DNA from 4 places in the Pseudarthrobacter sp. lyk4-40-TYG-27 genome. Region 1 is predicted to be linked to each of the others. Evidence: riboswitches for the same ligand, from Rfam matches in the RefSeq annotation. Region 1 holds a riboswitch; each other region holds the start of a gene.
The links. A riboswitch is a leader RNA that binds a small molecule or an ion and turns the genes downstream of it on or off. The one in region 1 is predicted to bind cyclic di-AMP.

Region 2: it holds a riboswitch for cyclic di-AMP, as region 1 does, so the genes downstream of both, QRM96_RS18745 (aggregation-promoting factor C-terminal-like domain-containing protein) here and QRM96_RS00785 (C40 family peptidase) in region 1, are expected to answer to the same signal.
Region 3: it holds a riboswitch for cyclic di-AMP, as region 1 does, so the genes downstream of both, QRM96_RS03740 (C40 family peptidase) here and QRM96_RS00785 (C40 family peptidase) in region 1, are expected to answer to the same signal.
Region 4: it holds a riboswitch for cyclic di-AMP, as region 1 does, so the genes downstream of both, QRM96_RS06985 (glycoside hydrolase family 16 protein) here and QRM96_RS00785 (C40 family peptidase) in region 1, are expected to answer to the same signal.

The regions. Positions count from the first base shown of each region.
Region 1 covers NZ_JARVSH010000001.1:158,370-162,551, forward strand. The annotation lists gene QRM96_RS00780 (protein adenylyltransferase SelO) at 1-1,437, shown strand, start outside; gene QRM96_RS00785 (C40 family peptidase) at 1,516-2,352, opposite strand; cyclic di-AMP (ydaO/yuaA leader) riboswitch at 2,356-2,528, opposite strand; gene QRM96_RS00790 (coiled-coil domain-containing protein) at 2,782-4,095, shown strand; gene QRM96_RS00795 (TraR/DksA family transcriptional regulator) at 4,117-4,182, shown strand, end outside.
Region 2 covers NZ_JARVSH010000012.1:32,619-36,800, reverse strand. The annotation lists gene QRM96_RS18750 (glycosyltransferase family 39 protein) at 1-1,572, shown strand, start outside; cyclic di-AMP (ydaO/yuaA leader) riboswitch at 1,718-1,878, shown strand; gene QRM96_RS18745 (aggregation-promoting factor C-terminal-like domain-containing protein) at 1,884-2,591, shown strand; gene QRM96_RS18740 (glyoxalase superfamily protein) at 2,659-3,060, opposite strand; gene upp (uracil phosphoribosyltransferase) at 3,105-3,740, opposite strand; gene QRM96_RS18730 (phosphatase PAP2 family protein) at 3,753-4,182, opposite strand, start outside.
Region 3 covers NZ_JARVSH010000002.1:61,884-66,065, reverse strand. The annotation lists gene QRM96_RS03745 (NlpC/P60 family protein) at 253-1,020, opposite strand; gene QRM96_RS03740 (C40 family peptidase) at 1,183-1,860, opposite strand; cyclic di-AMP (ydaO/yuaA leader) riboswitch at 1,931-2,112, opposite strand; gene QRM96_RS03735 (M23 family metallopeptidase) at 2,241-3,062, opposite strand; cyclic di-AMP (ydaO/yuaA leader) riboswitch at 3,075-3,305, opposite strand; gene QRM96_RS03730 (iron-dependent transcriptional repressor DtxR) at 3,424-4,125, opposite strand.
Region 4 covers NZ_JARVSH010000003.1:548,996-553,177, forward strand. The annotation lists gene QRM96_RS06980 (glycosyltransferase) at 1-893, opposite strand, end outside; gene QRM96_RS06985 (glycoside hydrolase family 16 protein) at 1,025-2,044, opposite strand; cyclic di-AMP (ydaO/yuaA leader) riboswitch at 2,130-2,299, opposite strand; gene rpsF (30S ribosomal protein S6) at 2,670-2,975, shown strand; gene QRM96_RS06995 (single-stranded DNA-binding protein) at 3,047-3,622, shown strand; gene rpsR (30S ribosomal protein S18) at 3,749-3,988, shown strand; gene rplI (50S ribosomal protein L9) at 4,006-4,182, shown strand, end outside.

The sequences.
Region 1 (4,182 bases):
TTCGACGGCCACTTCGCCCGTGAACTGGCGGAACTTGCCGTTCCCTGGCAGGCCGAGGAAGCTCCGGACCCCGAACTCCTGGTCCTGAATGAAAAGCTCGCAGCAGGCCTGGGCCTTGACCCGCGATACCTCCGCAGTCCCGAAGGGGTGCGCCTCCTCGTGGGCAACCACGTTCCCGCCGGTGCCACCCCGGTGGCGCAGGCTTACGCGGGCCACCAGTTCGGCGGCTACTCCCCATTGCTCGGCGACGGACGCGCGCTCCTGCTGGGGGAAGTCACGGACCGCGCCGGCCGCCTGCTGGACATCCACCTCAAAGGCTCGGGGCGCACCCCCTTCGCCCGCGCCGGGGACGGCCGGGCCGTCGTCGGGCCAATGCTGCGCGAGTACGTTGTCAGTGAGGCCATGCACGCCCTGGGTATTCCCACCACGCGCTCCCTCGCCGTGGTGGCGACGGGGCGGCAGGTCCGGCGCGAGGGCATGCTGCCCGGTGCTGTCCTGGCACGGGTGGCCAGCAGCCACTTGAGGGTTGGGAGTTTCCAGTACGCCCGGGCCACGGAGAACATGGACCTGCTCAAGCGGCTGGCTGACCACGCCATCAGCAGGCACTATCCGGACGCTGCCGTCGCCCCAAACCCCTATCTGGCACTGTTTGCGTCCGTCTGTTCCGCCCAGGCCGGGCTGGTGGCCCGGTGGATGCTGGCGGGATTCGTGCACGGGGTCATGAATACGGACAACATGACCATCTCAGGGGAAACCATTGATTACGGCCCGTGTGCGTTCCTGGATGCCTTCGATCCCGCCGCCGTCTTCAGTTCCATCGATGTCAGTGGCCGTTACGCCTACGCCAACCAGCCAGTCCTTGCCGAATGGAACCTTGCCCGCCTTGCCGAGGCAATGCTGCCGCTCGTTGACGAAGACGAGGACAAGGCTGTTGCTGCAGCGGTTGAGGTGCTCGGTGGATTCCGTGGACAGTACAGCACGGCGTGGACGGGCGGCATGAAAACCAAACTGGGTCTTGCCGCTGGAAACGCCAGCGACGACGCCGCGTCCAGCCTTATTGACGATGTGGTGGCCATCCTCAAGGACGGCCCGGTGGATTACACCCTGTTCTTCCGTAACCTAGGCAGGGCCGCCCGCGGCGACCTGCGCCCGGTGCGCGGCATGGTGATGGATTTGGCCGGCTTCGACGCCTGGTCGGAGCGGTGGTTGGCGCTGCAACCCGACGCAGGTCTGATGGACAGCGTCAACCCGGCGTACATTCCACGGAACCATCTGGTGGAGGAAGCCCTCGCCGCCGGCACGGAGGGAGACACTGCCCCGCTGCACCGCCTGCTTCAGGCCGTGACCGATCCTTTCACCGAGCGGGCCGGACTGGAACGCTACATGGACGGTGCCCCGGCGGACTTCGGGACCTATACGACCTTTTGCGGGACCTGATCCGACAACAACAGGAGGGTGGCAACCGGAGACCCGGCTGCCACCCTCCTGTTGGGAGCAGGCTTTACTGCGCGAAGACTAGGCGACGCGGACCACTGAGTAGCCGCTGAGCCAGCTGATGGAGTGCACCTGCGTGGTGTAGCCGTTGACGCCGCCACTCACAACCTGGCCGTTTCCGGCGTAAACGCCCACGTGGCCCGAGGTGATGATGAGGTCGCCGGGTGCCGGGCTCCCGACCACGCTGCCGTACTGGAAGAACTGCGTGGGAGCCAGGTCGCCGACGCTCTTGCCGACGGAGCGCAGGGCCTTTTCAACCATGGCGGTGCAGTCCTGGCTCACGCCGACCTGGCCGTAGGCGGAGGCCAGGATGGCAGCACCGGTCCCGCTCCCGGTGGTGGACGCCACCGGCGTTGCTGATGCGTAGGACATGTTCATGCCGGTGTTCGCCGGTGCGGTGGCGGCTGCCGCCTGGACGGGGGCCGCTGCCGGCGCCGGGGCAGGTGCTGCCACGTAGCCGGCGCCGGGGATCTGGATCTGGTCACCGGGGTAGATGATGGACGACAATCCCAGGCCGTTGGCAGCCAGGACGTCATTGAGGCTGACTCCGTACGCGGCCGAAATCGCGCCGAGGGTGTCCCCGGAAACGACGGTGTGGACGGTTGCTGCCGCGGCTGCCGGAGCAGTTGCAGGAGCTGCGGCGGCCTGGACGCTGGCCTGCTCAGTGGTGTCCGCGCCCGTCACGCCCGCATGTGCCGGGGCGCCGACGCCGAACGCGATGCCGGACGCGGCGGCAACAGCGAGGGCCGGACGGCCAAACGAACGGGCCTGTGATTTGGCCGTCATGGCGAGTCCCTCGAGCGCAATGGAGCGGGCCGGGGTCGCGCGGTGGCGGGCAGTGCTGAGATTCTTTGACACGATTGATCGCCTCTCCCATGCCTGCGGGGTGAGCTGTCGGGTTCGGGTTGGAGATACCCGGCCGAACATATCTCCGCGGTGGGCGGAGGAGCTGTCCGGCTTAACCCCAAGACCTGAAAGGCCGTGGAAACTTGGTTCCCCCGTCCCTGCCAGCATGAATGCGGTTGAATCCCGGTATCAGCGGCAGGGCTCGGCAAACTGATGGGAGTGTCCCGTTTGGGGAGGGACACCAGAAGACCATAACCCGCCGACCCTCCCATTGTCACGTTTAGATAACATGCGAGGTTCTTCTCTCGTATTCAACCAGCGATTGGATGGGTCCGATCCACCCTCGCCGGGCTCCCGCCGGTCCGGCACCGGACCAAACGGGTAACAAAGCAGGCACGGCCGCCTTTCCGCTCCGGCGTGCCGCCGGTATGCTTCGGGACTATGCCCCTGTTCGTGACCATGCCCACGTCCCCGCTGGTGGGGGGACTGCTCGCCATCGCAGTGGCAGCGGCCACGGTCCTGCCTGCCACGGCAGACGAGCCTGCACCTCCCGGTGGGTATCCGTCTTGGGCTGACGTGCAGCAGGCGCAGTCTTCCGAGGCAGCGAAAGCGGCAGAGATCACCACCATCAATGGGCTCCTGGACGGCCTCCAGACCCAGGCTGAAGCCGCCGGCAACACGGCGGTCCGGGCAGCGGCCGACTACGCCGCAGCCGACGCCGGGCTGCAAGCGGCATCGGTCAGGCTGGATACATTGTCCGCCCAGGCTGCCCGCGCCAACGACGAACTGGCCCGTCATCGCAAGGAAATCGGAGCGCTTGCCGTCCAGGCGTACAAGACGGGCGGGACCAATACCGGATTCTTCGTGGCCCTTGATGCCCTGCAGAACAACAGCGTCCAAGGGCTCAACCTCGTCCAGCTGGTGGGCGACAAGACTGCTGCTCTGGTGGAGAAAGCTGCGGCTGCCGGAAAAGTTGCCGCATCCCTGGCAGAGCAGGAAAAAGTGGCCCGCACTGAGCGGGAACGACTGTCCGGGGAAGCAAAAGCCAAACTGGACGCAGCCCGCTCCGCCCAGGACGCGCTTGCCCGGCAGGTAAATGACGAACAGCAGCACAGCACCGAACTGACCGCCCAGCTGGCCTCGCTGAAGGGAACGACGGCGGCACTTGAGGGGGAGTATCGCCAGGGCCAGGCGGCGCTGGCTGCCTATGAAGCGGCCCAGGAGGCCAAGCGCGCCGCTGCGGCGGAGCAGGCCCGCCGGCAGGCCGAAGCCGCGGCGCAGGCTGCCGCGGCCGCAGCCCGGCAGCCCAAACCCGCGGCTGCGGCTCCGGCCGGCAACGCGGCGGTACCGGCCCCGCCGGCCGACCCGGTTCCCGGCAGTCCGCCGCAGCCAGCCGTGCCCGGCCCGCCGCCCGTCGTCGTTCCCTCCGTCCCGGGCGGTGCCGTCAATGATCCTGCCGGCGCCAAGGCCTATGCCTCAGGACGCCTGGGTGCCCTCGGCTGGGGCGCCGACCAGTTCCAGTGCCTGTCCCAGCTGTGGACCAAGGAATCCGGCTGGCTGACCACGGCCACGAATGCCTCATCCGGGGCCTATGGCATAGCCCAGGCCCTGCCGCCGGGAAAGTACGCCAGCGCCGGAAGCGACTGGCTGACGAGTTACCGGACGCAGATTGACTGGGGGCTCGGCTACATCCGCGACCGCTACGGGTCCCCGTGCGGCGCCTGGAGCCATTCCGTCGCCCTGAACTGGTACTGACTGGCGCGCTAGGCTTTCCGCATGCCAGATTTCGAACGGTTCAGGGTGCTGCTCGAAGAGGAACGGGCCCGGAGGTTGGCCCTGTTG
Region 2 (4,182 bases), on a different contig from region 1:
GCCGCCGTTGCGCTGGCACTGACGCCCGTGGCCACGCTGATGTTCCGGTTCAACAACCCGGACGCCCTGCTGGTGCTGCTCATGACCGCCGCCGCCTATGCGGTGCTCCGCTCCGTGCAGGAGGACAGGCTGCGCTGGCTCCTGCTGGCAGGGGTTTTCCTGGGCTTCGGGTTCCTTGCCAAGCAGCTGCAGGTCCTGCTGGTGGTTCCCGGGTTTGCCCTCGCCTACCTGGTCGCGGCGCCCGCCAGGCTGGGCCGGCGGCTGCTGCACCTGCTCGCCGCCGGTGCCGCGATGCTTGCCGCGGCCGGCTGGTGGCTGGCCGTCGTGGAGCTCATCCCGGCTGCGGACCGTCCGTTCATTGGTGGTTCGCAGGACAATTCCATCCTGGAACTGACCCTCGGCTATAACGGCCTGGGCCGGCTGACAGGCGACGAGACAGGGAGCGTGGGCGGCGCCAACGGCTGGGGCGTTCCCGGGCTGTTGCGGATGTTCAACAGCGAATTTGGCGGCCAGATCGCGTGGCTGCTGCCCTCCGCACTGATCCTTGCTGCCGGCTTGCTGTGGGTGGGACGCCGGGCGCCGCGGACTGACGCCGTCCGGGCGTCGGTGCTCATCTGGGGTTCCTGGGTCCTGGTGACCGGCCTGGTCTTCAGCTTCATGGCGGGCATCATCCACCCCTACTACGCGGTGGCATTGGCGCCCGGGATCGCAGCCCTGGCCGGCCTGGGCCCGGTACTTCTCTGGCAGCACCGGCGGCAGGCCGCAGCGGCGGTCTTCCTGGCCGCCGCAGTGGCCGCGGCAGCCCTGATGGCATTCACCCTGCTGGGAACCACATCCGCCTACGGCCCGTGGCTGCGCTGGGTGGTGCTGGCGGCAGGCCTTGCGGCCGCAGCAGGAACAGGGTTGAACAGGTTCATCCGCCTGCGCTCCGTGCAACGGACGACGACGGCGCTCGCCATTGCGGCATCGCTCGCCGGCCCGCTGGCCTTCTCCATGTCGACGGCGGCGACGGCGCACAGCGGGGCCATTGTCAGCGCCGGACCGGCGACGTCGTTCGGCGGCCCGGGCGGGTTCGGCGGAAACCGGACCGGCGGGTTTGGCGCGGGCGGCACGTCCCGGCAGTTCAACGGCCAGGCTGGACAAGGCATGGGTGCCGGCCAGGGCGGGGCAGCGCAGGGCGGTCAGGGTGCCACCGGTGGCCGCGCCGGCGGGATGGGCGGCCTCCTGGGTGCGCCCACGCCGTCGGCCGGGCTCGTGGCCGCATTGAAGGACGGTGCCTCAAACTACACCTGGGCAGCGGCAGTAGTCGGTTCGAACAATGCCGCAGGTTACCAACTGGCCACGGAACTGCCGGTGATGGCCGTGGGCGGCTTCAACGGCACCGACCCCTCCCCCACGCTGGAACAGTTCCAAGCGCTGGTCTCCCAAGGCCGGATCCACTACTTCATTGCCGGCGGGACCATGATGTCCAGCAGCGGCTCTGACGCCTCCACCCGGATTGCACAGTGGGTGGAGTCCACGTTCCCGGCGCAAAACATTGGCGGGACCACGGTCTATATCCTGGCGGGATAACCCGGCGCCGGGGATCCGCCTGCAGCAAATCGACGCGCCATGATTCGTGACTTCCGTTACCCAAATGTGACTAATGCGCAATCTTCCTGTACCGTCGATTAGGTGCGGTCCCCGTTCGGGCCGCATATCCCGGGTTGACGCCAAGCTCTGCCGCTTCCCGGATTCCGCTTGAGCAACGGCAGAGGCGGGGGACCCACCGTCCCGGGCAATGATTGCCCTTGGGGTTAAGCCAGCACGTGTTTTTTCCGTGCGGCCGGATGCCCTCATCCGAACCCGACAGCTAACTCCGCAGGTGTGAGAGGCGATCAATCATGTCTAAATCCATGGCAAAACCATGCCTGCAAACCAAGGCAAAACATCGGGCCAAACCCCAGCCCGCCAAAAAGACCACCGTGGGCCGGCGTGTTGCGGTCCTCGCTGCATCATGCGCGGTGCTGGTTGGCGTTGGCGCGGCAGGCCAGGCGACCAACAGCATGACCCAGGCGTCGTCCACCGGGTCAAGCGCTTCCACGTCGGCGGCGGATGCCCAGATGAGCATCGAGAAGAGCGAAATCCGGTCCAACCCGGCCGCAAATCCTGCTCCTTCCGCCATCAGCGTGGCACCGCAGGCCGCGGAGCCGGCCCCCGCGCCCGCTCCCGCCGCCCCGCCGGCTGAAGCACCCGCACCTGCGCCGGCCCCCGCGCCTGAGCCTGCTCCCGCCGTCGCGGTTAACGATCCCGCGGGCGCCCAGGCCTACGCCGCCAGCCAGCTGTCCTCCTTTGGCTGGGGACCGGACCAGATGCAGTGCCTGCAGACGCTGTGGACCAAGGAATCCGATTGGACCACCACCGCCACCAACGCCAGCAGCGGCGCGTACGGCATCGTCCAGTCGCTGCCGGCGGAGAAGATGGCCAGCGCAGGCGCCGACTACCTGACCAACTACCGCACGCAGATCAACTGGGGCCTGGACTACATCAAGAAGAGCTACGCCTCGCCCTGCGGTGCGTTGAACTTCCACCTGGCACACAACTGGTACTAGGCACCACCAGCACCGGGCGCAACGCAAACCGCGGGCCGCATCATGTCGATGCGGCCCGCGGTTTGCGTTAACCGGCGCCCTGGACGTCGCCCGGCCCGGCGTTCCGCCAGGGGATGTACTGGACAGACCACTTGTTGCCGTCCGGATCGGCGAAGTACAGGAAGTGGCCCCACTGCTGTACATCCACGTCGCTGACGTCCACGCCGTTGCCCTTGAGCTGGCGGTGGGCAGCCTCGATGTCGCTGACCACCAGCTGGAGGTTGGATCCTGTGCCGGGCGGAGCGTCGGTGAGCCCTTCGCCGATGCAGATGGAGCAGGCGGAGCCGGGTGGCGTCAACTGCACGAAGCGGATCGACTCCGACGGGCGTTCGTCGTAGTCGGCGTTGAAGCCAACCTTGTTAACATAGAAATCCTTGGCGCGGTCCACATCGGATACAGGGACAAAGACGAGTTCTAGTTTCCAGTCCATCCGCACAGGCTAGCGGCGGGAACGGTTTTGAAAAAGGGTGGAACCTACCCGGCGATCCCGTACAGGCGGTCGCCGGCGTCGCCGAGGCCGGGAACAATGTAGGACTTCTCGTTGAGCTTCTCGTCGATGGAGGCCAGGACGATGTGCACGTTCGCGTCGCCCAGTTCCTCCTCCAGCTTGGCCAGGCCCTCCGGGGCTGCCAGCAGGCAGATGCAGGTGACGTCGGAGGCGCCGCGCTTGAAGAGGAACTTGATGGCCTCACGCAGGGTTCCGCCGGTGGCCAGCATCGGGTCCAGGACGAAGACCTGGCGGCCGGTGAGGTCCTCGGGGAGGCGCTCGGCATACGTGATGATGTCCAGGGTTTCCTCGTCCCGGGCCATGCCCAGGAAGCCCACCTCGGCGGTGGGCACCAGCTTGGTCATGCCTTCCAGCATGCCCAGGCCGGCGCGCAGGATGGGAACTACCAGCGGCGTGGGCTTGGTGAACGCGGTGCCGACCGTGGTGCTGACGGGCGTTTGGATGGTGACGGGCTCGGTGCGGACCTCCCGCGTGGCCTCATAGGCCAGGAGGGTCACCAGCTCCTCCGTCAGCTGGCGGAAGACCGGCGACGGCGTGTTTTTGTCCCGCAGGACGGTGAGCTTGTGGGCGACCAGGGGGTGGTCAACAACGAGAGTGCGCATCCCCTAAAACTATCATCCGGCGCTGCCTTTGCCGGGTCCGTAGTGTTCGCCGTCGTGCAGCTCCTCGGCCACCACGTCCCGGACGATGGGACGGTCGAACGACGGCGCCGCACCCACGTGTTCCCGCCTGCGGACAATGTGGAACAGCCGGTGGGCCATAATCACCACACCCACCCAGGTGAGCCCCAGCAGCCAGCCCGCCATGACATCCGTGAGCCAGTGGTGGCCCAGGAAAACCCTGCTCAAACCCATGGCGATGATGAACACCGCGCCCGCCGTGATGGCCAGGACCCGGACGCGCATGGCGTGGAACTGGAGGCAGATCAGGTACACCACCAGGCTGATCACCACGGTGGTGTTCAGGGTGTGCCCGCTCGGGAACGACGGGGAATCCTCATACGGCGGAACGGCGTCTGCGTGATCCGGGCGCGTGCGTCCCACC
Region 3 (4,182 bases), on a different contig from region 1:
CGGCCGCACCCGTCAGGGGCACGAGGGCCGGCTGCCCTCGGCATGTCCGGGCTATGGATCGACATCACAAGAGTAAACAGAGAATTGCAATATCAGGTAATCGGTATACGCGGAGGCCGGATCCCACCCCGGTGGCGGGAGCCGGGATGCACGCAGAATGGCGGGAGTTAAATGGGAAAAGACCCCCGCCTCAAGGGCAGGGGTCCTTCCGGGCACATCTTATGCGGCGCCGCGTGCGGCGGGCGGCAGTGGTTACCGAACGTGGATGAAGACCGGTCCGGAGCCAACGTTGGCGCTGAACACAACGGTGTCGTTGCCGTTGAAGCCGCCGTGGACGGCCATCCCGTTTCCGGCGTAGACGGCGATGTGGGCCATTCCTCCGCCACCGTCGGCGTAGTAGATGAGGTCTCCGGGCTGGGCCTGGGATGCGGACACCCTGTCACCCAATGACAGGTAACCGGCGGGCCAGTCGTGGAAGTGGATGCCGACGGCAGCCAGTGCGTTGGTCACCAGCATGGTGCAGTCCTGGTGTACGCCAAGCTGGGCGTAGGCAGCGGACAGGATGGCAGCACCCTTTCCGCTGGCGGAAACCTGGGCGGCGGGGGCAGCCGTGGCATCGGCAGTTGCAACCTTGGCAGTCACCTTGGGAGCGGCAACGGCCTGGGCAACGGGAGCGGGAGCGGCTTCCTGCACCGCAACCTCGGGCTCGGGAGCCGGTGCCGGAGTGGTGGTAACGGCCGGCTTTTCGAAGCTGATGGCAATGGTGGAAGCCGCTGAGATCGGAGCGTCGACGGCGGATTCAACTTCCATGGCGGATGCCGGAGCCGAGTCGCGCTTGACGTTGGTGTCGGCTGCGTTGGCTGCGATGCCGCTGGTCAGGACCAGGCCGGAAGCTGCAGCGATTACTGCAGCCTGGCGGCCCATGCCGCCGGCGTTGTCGCTGACAGCCTTGGCAATGATCGCGATCGAGTTGGTTTTGGTGACCTCGGCGCGGTGCCGTGCGGTAGCACGAGTCGTCATCAGTTCTCTCTTTCGTTTTCCTCTGGACCGCGGTGGCCTGTCCGAGGGGGTTGGATGCGCCGGCATCTTGGGGGTACGCCGGCGCGTCCCGAACGGGGATGTTGGTTTCTAGCGAAAAAGCTTTGGGCAAAGAAATAGCCCTTGGAGCGTGGAGCCCAAGAACTACTTGTTCAGGTGGTAGTACGTGGAAGTACCGGTGGCTGCGGGAGAGTGGAGCATGGTTCCCTGCGACGGGTTGAGCGCGCTGATCATCATGCCGTTGCCGACGTAGATGCCGACGTGTGCGCCGCCGTTCTGGACCACGAGGTCGCCCGGCTGGGGGGTGGAGGTGGGGGTCATGATGCTCCACGCGTTCGTGCGGGGAATGCTGATTCCAGCCTGCGCGTAGACCCACTGAACGAAGCCGGAGCAGTCCCAGCCGTTGGGGGTGGTGCCGCCCCAGACGTAGGGGTGGCCGATGCCGGTGTAGGCGATCGCGGCGATACCCGAGGTGGCTGCGGACGAAACGGCTTCTACTGCCTGTCCGGCCTTGGACGCCTCCTGGCCGGCAGTGGTGGCGGTGCGGTCCGCGGACGCGGTGGACTGGGTGCGCACGGTTTCCACCTTCGGGGCGGCGGTGGTCTTGACCGCCGGACGCTCGAAGGAAACGGTGGCCGTGGGGGCCGCGGTGACAGCAAGGGCGGTCTGCGCGGAACCGGACTCCGTGGAGGCCGAGATGCCGGCAGTGGTGTCCGCGGCGTTGGCCGGCAGGCCCATGCTCAGGATGAGGCCTGAAGCCGCTGCCACAACGGCAGCCTGGCGGCCCACGGTCCCGGCATTGGCGCTTACGGCCTTGGACATGGCGTCCAAGGGGTTGACGCGAACCGTTTGCGCACGGTGGCGCGCAGAATTATGGCGTGAAGACACGAAGGTAGCCTCTCCCAATGCCTGCGAGGTGAGCTGTCGGATTCGGATGGGAGTCACCCGGCCACTTCGCTTCCTGGGAAGCTCATGACTTAACCCCAAGGCCTTCCAGAACGCAGAAGGCCAAAATTGGTTCCCCCGCCCCTGCCAGACGATGAAATGCGAACGGACCTTGAGCGGTGGCAGAGTTAGGCAATCCACTCAAGAGCGTCAACTTCGGAAAAGTTGACGCGAGTTAGACGGTACAGCAGTTTTGCTTCAATGTCACATTCAGGTCACGGCGGGTCACGGCGATCTGGGAGTGCGCAATCAAACGGTTACAGCCAGCCCATCGGATCGACCACTTCGCCGTTGACCTGAACTTCGAAGTGCAGGTGGCAGCCGGTGGACGCCCCGGTGGTCCCGCTCAACGCCACGACTTCGCCGCGGGAGACCGTTTGGCCCACCTTGACGTTGAAGGACGAGAGGTGGTTGTACGTGGTCTCCAGGCCGTTGCCATGGTCGATCACCACCCGGTTTCCACCGCCGAACTGGTGCCAGCCGGCGAAGGTCACGGTTCCTGTTGCGGCTGCCAGGACGGACGTCCCGCACTGTGCCACGAAGTCCTGTCCGCGGTGGAAATCTCCGGTGCCGCCGGTGATTGGGCTGACCCGGTAGCCGAAGGGCGACGCGGTCACGAGGGATGCCAGCGGCGCGGCCAGGGTCCCGGCGGAAGCCGCACGCGTTACCGATCCGGCCGACTGGGCGCTCAGCAGTTGCTTCAGCTTCCCGTCGGGGTCCGCCTGCGTTACGACGGCTGAGCGGCTGAAGTCGATCTGGGCGCCTACATCCGCGGAAATCTGGGGCTGGGGGCTGACTGCGGAGGCGGCCTGGGGCGCGATTCCGGCCGCATCCGTCGCCATAACGGGGCTGGTGGCGGGCATGGTCACCGTGAGCACCAGGCCGGTGGCGGCGAGGGCGATGCCAGCCTTTTGGCCGATGCCGCTGGCCGCGGCAAAGTCGGTGATTTGCCGGAACGGACCCCGACGGCGGCGCGCATCCCGTTGCGGGTCGCGGGGGCGCTCCGCGGCGGCTACTTCGACAACCCGGGGTGCCTCAGGGGGGCCCGCCGCGCGACGGCGGCCCCGGGAGGTCTGCATGGTCAAGAAGGGTTCCTCTCTGGAATAGCCTGCGGAGTTAGCTGTCGGATTCGGGTCAGAGAGATCAAAGACCCGGTCCGTCATGGGCAAACTTCTACACAGGGGTATTCCCGGAAGAATCCTTCACTGGAGAGGCTTGCTGCTGACGGACTTCACCCCAAGGCAGTCCCCCGCTGCCGGTTGTGGTTCCCCCGCCTCTGCCAGTAACGACTCGTACACCTGGCCCGCTGGCAGAGCTCGGCTCCGGATCAGGTAACGCTTAAGTATCAACGCTGGGTTCCACTATAGGGGCTTAAGACCCTAGGTAACAATTCCGTTATCTTTGCGTGGAATCCCCCGGGTGGGGTATGGAAACGCGGCGTCAGGCCTGGTTCACGGCGACGAAAACGTGTGCCGCCACCTCGGGAGGCAGCTCCAGCGCGCCCTCGATTCCCGCCACCCGTACCGAAATGTAGTCACCGACGCGTTCCAGGGAGACAGACGCGCCGGGCCGGATACCGCCCTCGTCGAGCTGGGTCAGCAGTTCCGGCTCCACCTGGATCGGTTCCGCCAGCCGGCTGATGGTCACTGCCGATTCAGGCCCGTAGGCCTTCATTGCCTCCACCAGGCTGATGGCGCCGTCGCCGAACCCGGGTCCGGGCTCTCCGCCCAGGGCGGCAAGGCCGGGGATGGGGTTTCCGTAGGGCGACTCCGTGGGGTGGTCCAGCATCTCGTAGATGCGCCGCTCCACCCGTTCGCTCATAACGTGTTCCCAGCGGCAGGCTTCGTCATGGACATAGGCCCAGTCCAATCCGATCACGTCGGCCAGCAGGCGCTCGGCCAGCCGGTGCTTCCGCATGACCTCAGTGGCACGCTTGCGGCCGGTGTCGGTCAGTTCCAGGTGCCTGTCACCGGAGACGACGACCAGGCCATCGCGCTCCATCCGGCCGATGGTCTGGGAAACGGTAGGCCCCGAGTGGCGCAGGCGTTCGGCGATACGGGCCCGGAGGGCAACGATGTTCTCTTCCTCAAGCTCCAGGATGGTCCTGAGGTACATCTCCGTAGTGTCGATCAGATCCGTCATCCAGCTCAGCTCCTCGAGCGCAGTACCTTGCGTTGTCCCACCGTATCGCCTCTTCCC
Region 4 (4,182 bases), on a different contig from region 1:
ACGGAGTTTCGGATGCCTACGCCGTGTTCGTCGGGGAAGACGGCGACGTCGGCCCCGTTGAAGACATCCGGGAGTGAGGGCACGTTGGCCAGGATTTCGATGTGTGGACCGGCCAGCGCCTGGACTGCCGCTGTGGGTTGCCGCCCGGCGATGACGAACCGTGCCTCCGGGACCTCCCGCCACACGAGGGGAGCGATACGGGTGGCCAGGACCGTGGCGCTGTCCACGTTGGGGGCGTAGTTGAGGCTGCCCGCGAAGCAAACCACCGGCGCCTTCCGGTCCGGACGCGGCCCCGCGGCCACGCTGGTTCCGTTGGGGATGCTTTTCACGGACCGGCCGAGCTTCGCGGACCAGGCTTCAGCGTCCTGTGCCCCGACGGTCAGCAGCCGCGCCCTGGCGGGCAGCGACCGTTCCGCCCGTTCGGCGAGGTGCTCGCGCAGCCGGTAGGCCGGCCGGAGGGAGCGGGCAATATCCGTGTCCATGGCGGCCCGGATGGACCAAGGGTCCACCGTTTGCAGCACCACGGGACCGGCCACATGATGCGAAAGGAAGAGGGCGTGCGGGCCATGGATGAGGGTGGCCTCACTGCTGCCGGACAGGGTGGCTGCCGCTGCCCGCGCTGACGGGGTGGAGCGCCGGTGCTTTCCCAGGCCGGCGAGGCCGCCGAAGGAGCGGACAAATGCGGCGGGGTCGTCCCGCGGGGCTAGTTCGTGGACGGTTTCGCAGCGGGCCCGGAGCTCCGCCGGAACCGGGACAGGGCCGGAAAACGTCAGCAGCGTGACGGCAACATCCGCGGGAAGGTGAAGGATCACTTCGTACGGGATCATGGAGCTTCCATCACCGAGTTGCGGGTCCCGGTTTGGCACGCTTTCCGTCACGTACAGGAGCTTCATTGCAAGAGTGTACTGGATCACACTCGGGTGGCAGGGTTGCTCTGGGCAACTTTGTGGGGAACCGCAGGAAGCCAAAAAGGGCGACGGCGGGAAGTCCCGCCGTCGCCCTTTCCAAGGGGGCGCGTGGCCGGCTACTGCCAGGCGCGGACGTAGTCCACCAGGAGTTGGGACTGCGGGCCGTACACCGGGTTCGTCGATGAAGCGCCGACGTTCAGCACGATGTACTGCGGGGCGTTTCCGTCGTCCGTGGGGTAGGACTTGACCTTCACGCCGTCGAAGTAGACGTCCGACGAGTTGGCCATCCGGTGCAAGCCGAAGGTGTGGTATTCGTTGGCCCAGTTGCCGCCGACGCCACCCTGGTTGTGTGACCCGGAGCCGGAGTGGTAATTCACGGTCATCTTGCCCTGGAGGACCTCCGCGATGTCGTTCTCGCCGGTGGCCGGCCAGGACTGCCCGGTGGTCCAGAACGCGGGCCAGTTATAGAGACCGTTGGCGTTGCCGGGGAACTTGATGCGGGCCTCGACATACCCGGTGGTGAACTGGTACCCGGTGCCCGCTCCACCCTTCGGGTTCGTGGAGACCAAGGACCCGGAAGACGAGGAGGCAAGGCTGAGGGCCAGGTTGCCGTTGGCCACGGAGACGTTGGCTGGGCTGGTGGCCACCTTGTTCATGGTTCCGCAGTTGGGGGAGAACCAGCAGTTGGACCATTTACCGCTGTCCAGGCCTGAACCGTTGAAATCGTCAGCGAAGGTCATGGTCCAGTTTCCGGGGACCCCTGCGGGCATGGGCGTCCCGCTGTTTGCCAGCGGTGCCGAGGCTGGTGCCACGGCGATGGGGGACTGCGGTGCAGGAGCCGCAACGGCCGGTGCCGGGGCGGGTGCCGCGGGAGCCGGCGCCTGGGACGGAGCCTGCTCTGGTGCGGGCGCGGGTGCGGCTGCCGGTGCCGGGGCGGGCGCCGGAGCGGACTGGACTGCGGCCGACGGGGTGGGCTGGACCTGTACCTCGCTGCCGGCCCCGGCGGCGCTGGCCACCCGGGATACGTCGGCAGCTTCATTGCCGTTGGCGACGCCGAGGCCAAGGGAGGCTGCGCCGAGGACGGCTGCTGCCAGGCCGGCGGCCAAGGGCAGGCGGCGGGAATCTCTGGATGTCAAGAACTGACGGAGCCCGGCCGATGGGGTCTCATTCTGATGACGGCGGGCGCGTTTGGCGCTCAATTTGCGGGATGCGGGCATGGGGAATTTACCTCTCAACGCCGGCGGGGTTAGCTGTCGGGTTCGAATGCTGCCATTCGGCCGCGGATCGCGGCTTCACCCCGAGGGCAGGCGGGAGCCATGCCCGTGACACTTGGGTCCCCCGCCTCTGCCTTGGAACCTGAGGGATCGCGGAAGCGGCAGAGTTGGGCGTCTTCCGGGATTGGGGCCGGCTGGGGCGGCCCACCCGAAGACCGTACACGAAAATCCCCGTGGAATCACAATTGGGTAACGGAAGCGGCGCGGTGGGCGTGGCGTCCCGCGGTGCACCCGCATAGACGTCTAACGGCGACCGGCATACTCCTGCGTTTTCCACATACGTGTCCGGTCGGGCTGCTCCTGCCACATCACGCGGCTAGCCTTGAGTCAAGCGCGAATCGCCTATCAGGTCCAGATGCACTAGGATATTGAAGTCTGTGCTGCGTCCTGCCTCCGTACTGGTGGCAAGGCACTCTGCAGAATCGCAAATGAACCTCCTGTTACGGAAATGCCGTAACCGCTTAGCCCAAAGGAGGTGGGTTCACATATGCGTCCTTACGAATTGATGGTAATCATCGACCCCGAGGTCGAAGAGCGTACCGTTGAGCCGTCGCTTCAGAAGTTCCTGAACGTCATCACCAACGATGGTGGAACCATCGAAAAGGTTGACATCTGGGGCCGTCGCCGTCTGGCTTACGAGATCAAGAAGAAGTCCGAAGGTATCTACGCCGTGGTGAATTTCACCGCCAAGCCGGAAACCGCCAAGGAACTTGACCGCCAGCTGTCTCTTAACGAGACCATCATGCGCACCAAGATCACCCGCCCCGAAGAGCAGAAGGTTGTTGCTGAGTAATCAGCACCAAAATTCATTCTTTACCCCGCAGGAACGCACTCTTCACCCAGGATCGAACAAGGAGGCAGTAGATGGCAGGCGAGACCACCATTACGGTCATCGGTAATCTCACCAATGACCCGGAATTGCGGTTCACACCGTCCGGTTCCGCAGTAGCGAACTTCACCATCGCTTCCACCCCCCGCACCTTTGATCGCCAGTCCAACGAGTGGAAGGACGGGGAGACCCTGTTCCTCCGCGCCGCGGTCTGGCGTGAAGCTGCCGAGAACGTCGCCGAATCCCTGACCAAGGGCATGCGCGTGATCGTCACCGGCCGCTTGAAGAGCCGTTCCTACGAAACAAAAGAAGGCGAAAAGCGCACCGTCATCGAGCTTGAGGTCGACGAAATCGGCCCCAGCCTGCGCTACGCCAACGCCAAGGTCAACCGCACCCAGCGCTCCGGCGGACAGGGTGGGGGCGGCTTCGGCGGCGGCAACGGCGGCGGTGGCTTCGGAGGCGGCAACCCTGGTGGAAACCAGGGCGGCAACTCCGGTGGAGGCTGGGGCGGCGGCAACCAGCAGGCTGCACAGGACGATCCCTGGGCCACGCCCGGCGTGTCCAATGCAGGCGGCTGGGGCAACGGCCCCGATTCCGAACCTCCCTTCTAAAACCCAAACAACGGCCCGATGCCGGGACTGCCCGGGAGCCGCAAGGCACCCAAGGTTTTGCCGCCGTCGGACCACCACCATCCCGTGGATCAATATCCACGGGCTCCCTAGAATAGGAGCTCCACGATGGCTAAGGCTGAACTCCGTAAGCCCAAACCAAAGTCCAACCCCTTGAAGGCCGCTGACATCACTGTCATCGACTACAAGGACGTAGCATTGCTGCGCAAGTTCATCTCCGACCGCGGAAAGATCCGCGCCCGTCGCGTCACTGGCGTCACGGTGCAGGAACAGCGCAAGATCGCCCAGGCAATCAAGAACGCCCGCGAAGTTGCTCTGCTGCCTTACTCCGGCGCTGGCCGCGGCTAAGGAAGGGATTAACTAACATGGCAAAGCTCATTCTGACCCACGAAGTAACCGGTCTCGGTGCTGCTGGCGATGTTGTCGAGGTCAAGGACGGTTACGCACGTAACTTCCTGCTGCCCCGCGGCTTCGCCCTGACCTGGACCAAGGGTGGCGAGAAGCAGGTTGAGTCCATCAAGGCTGCCCGCGCCGCCCGTGCG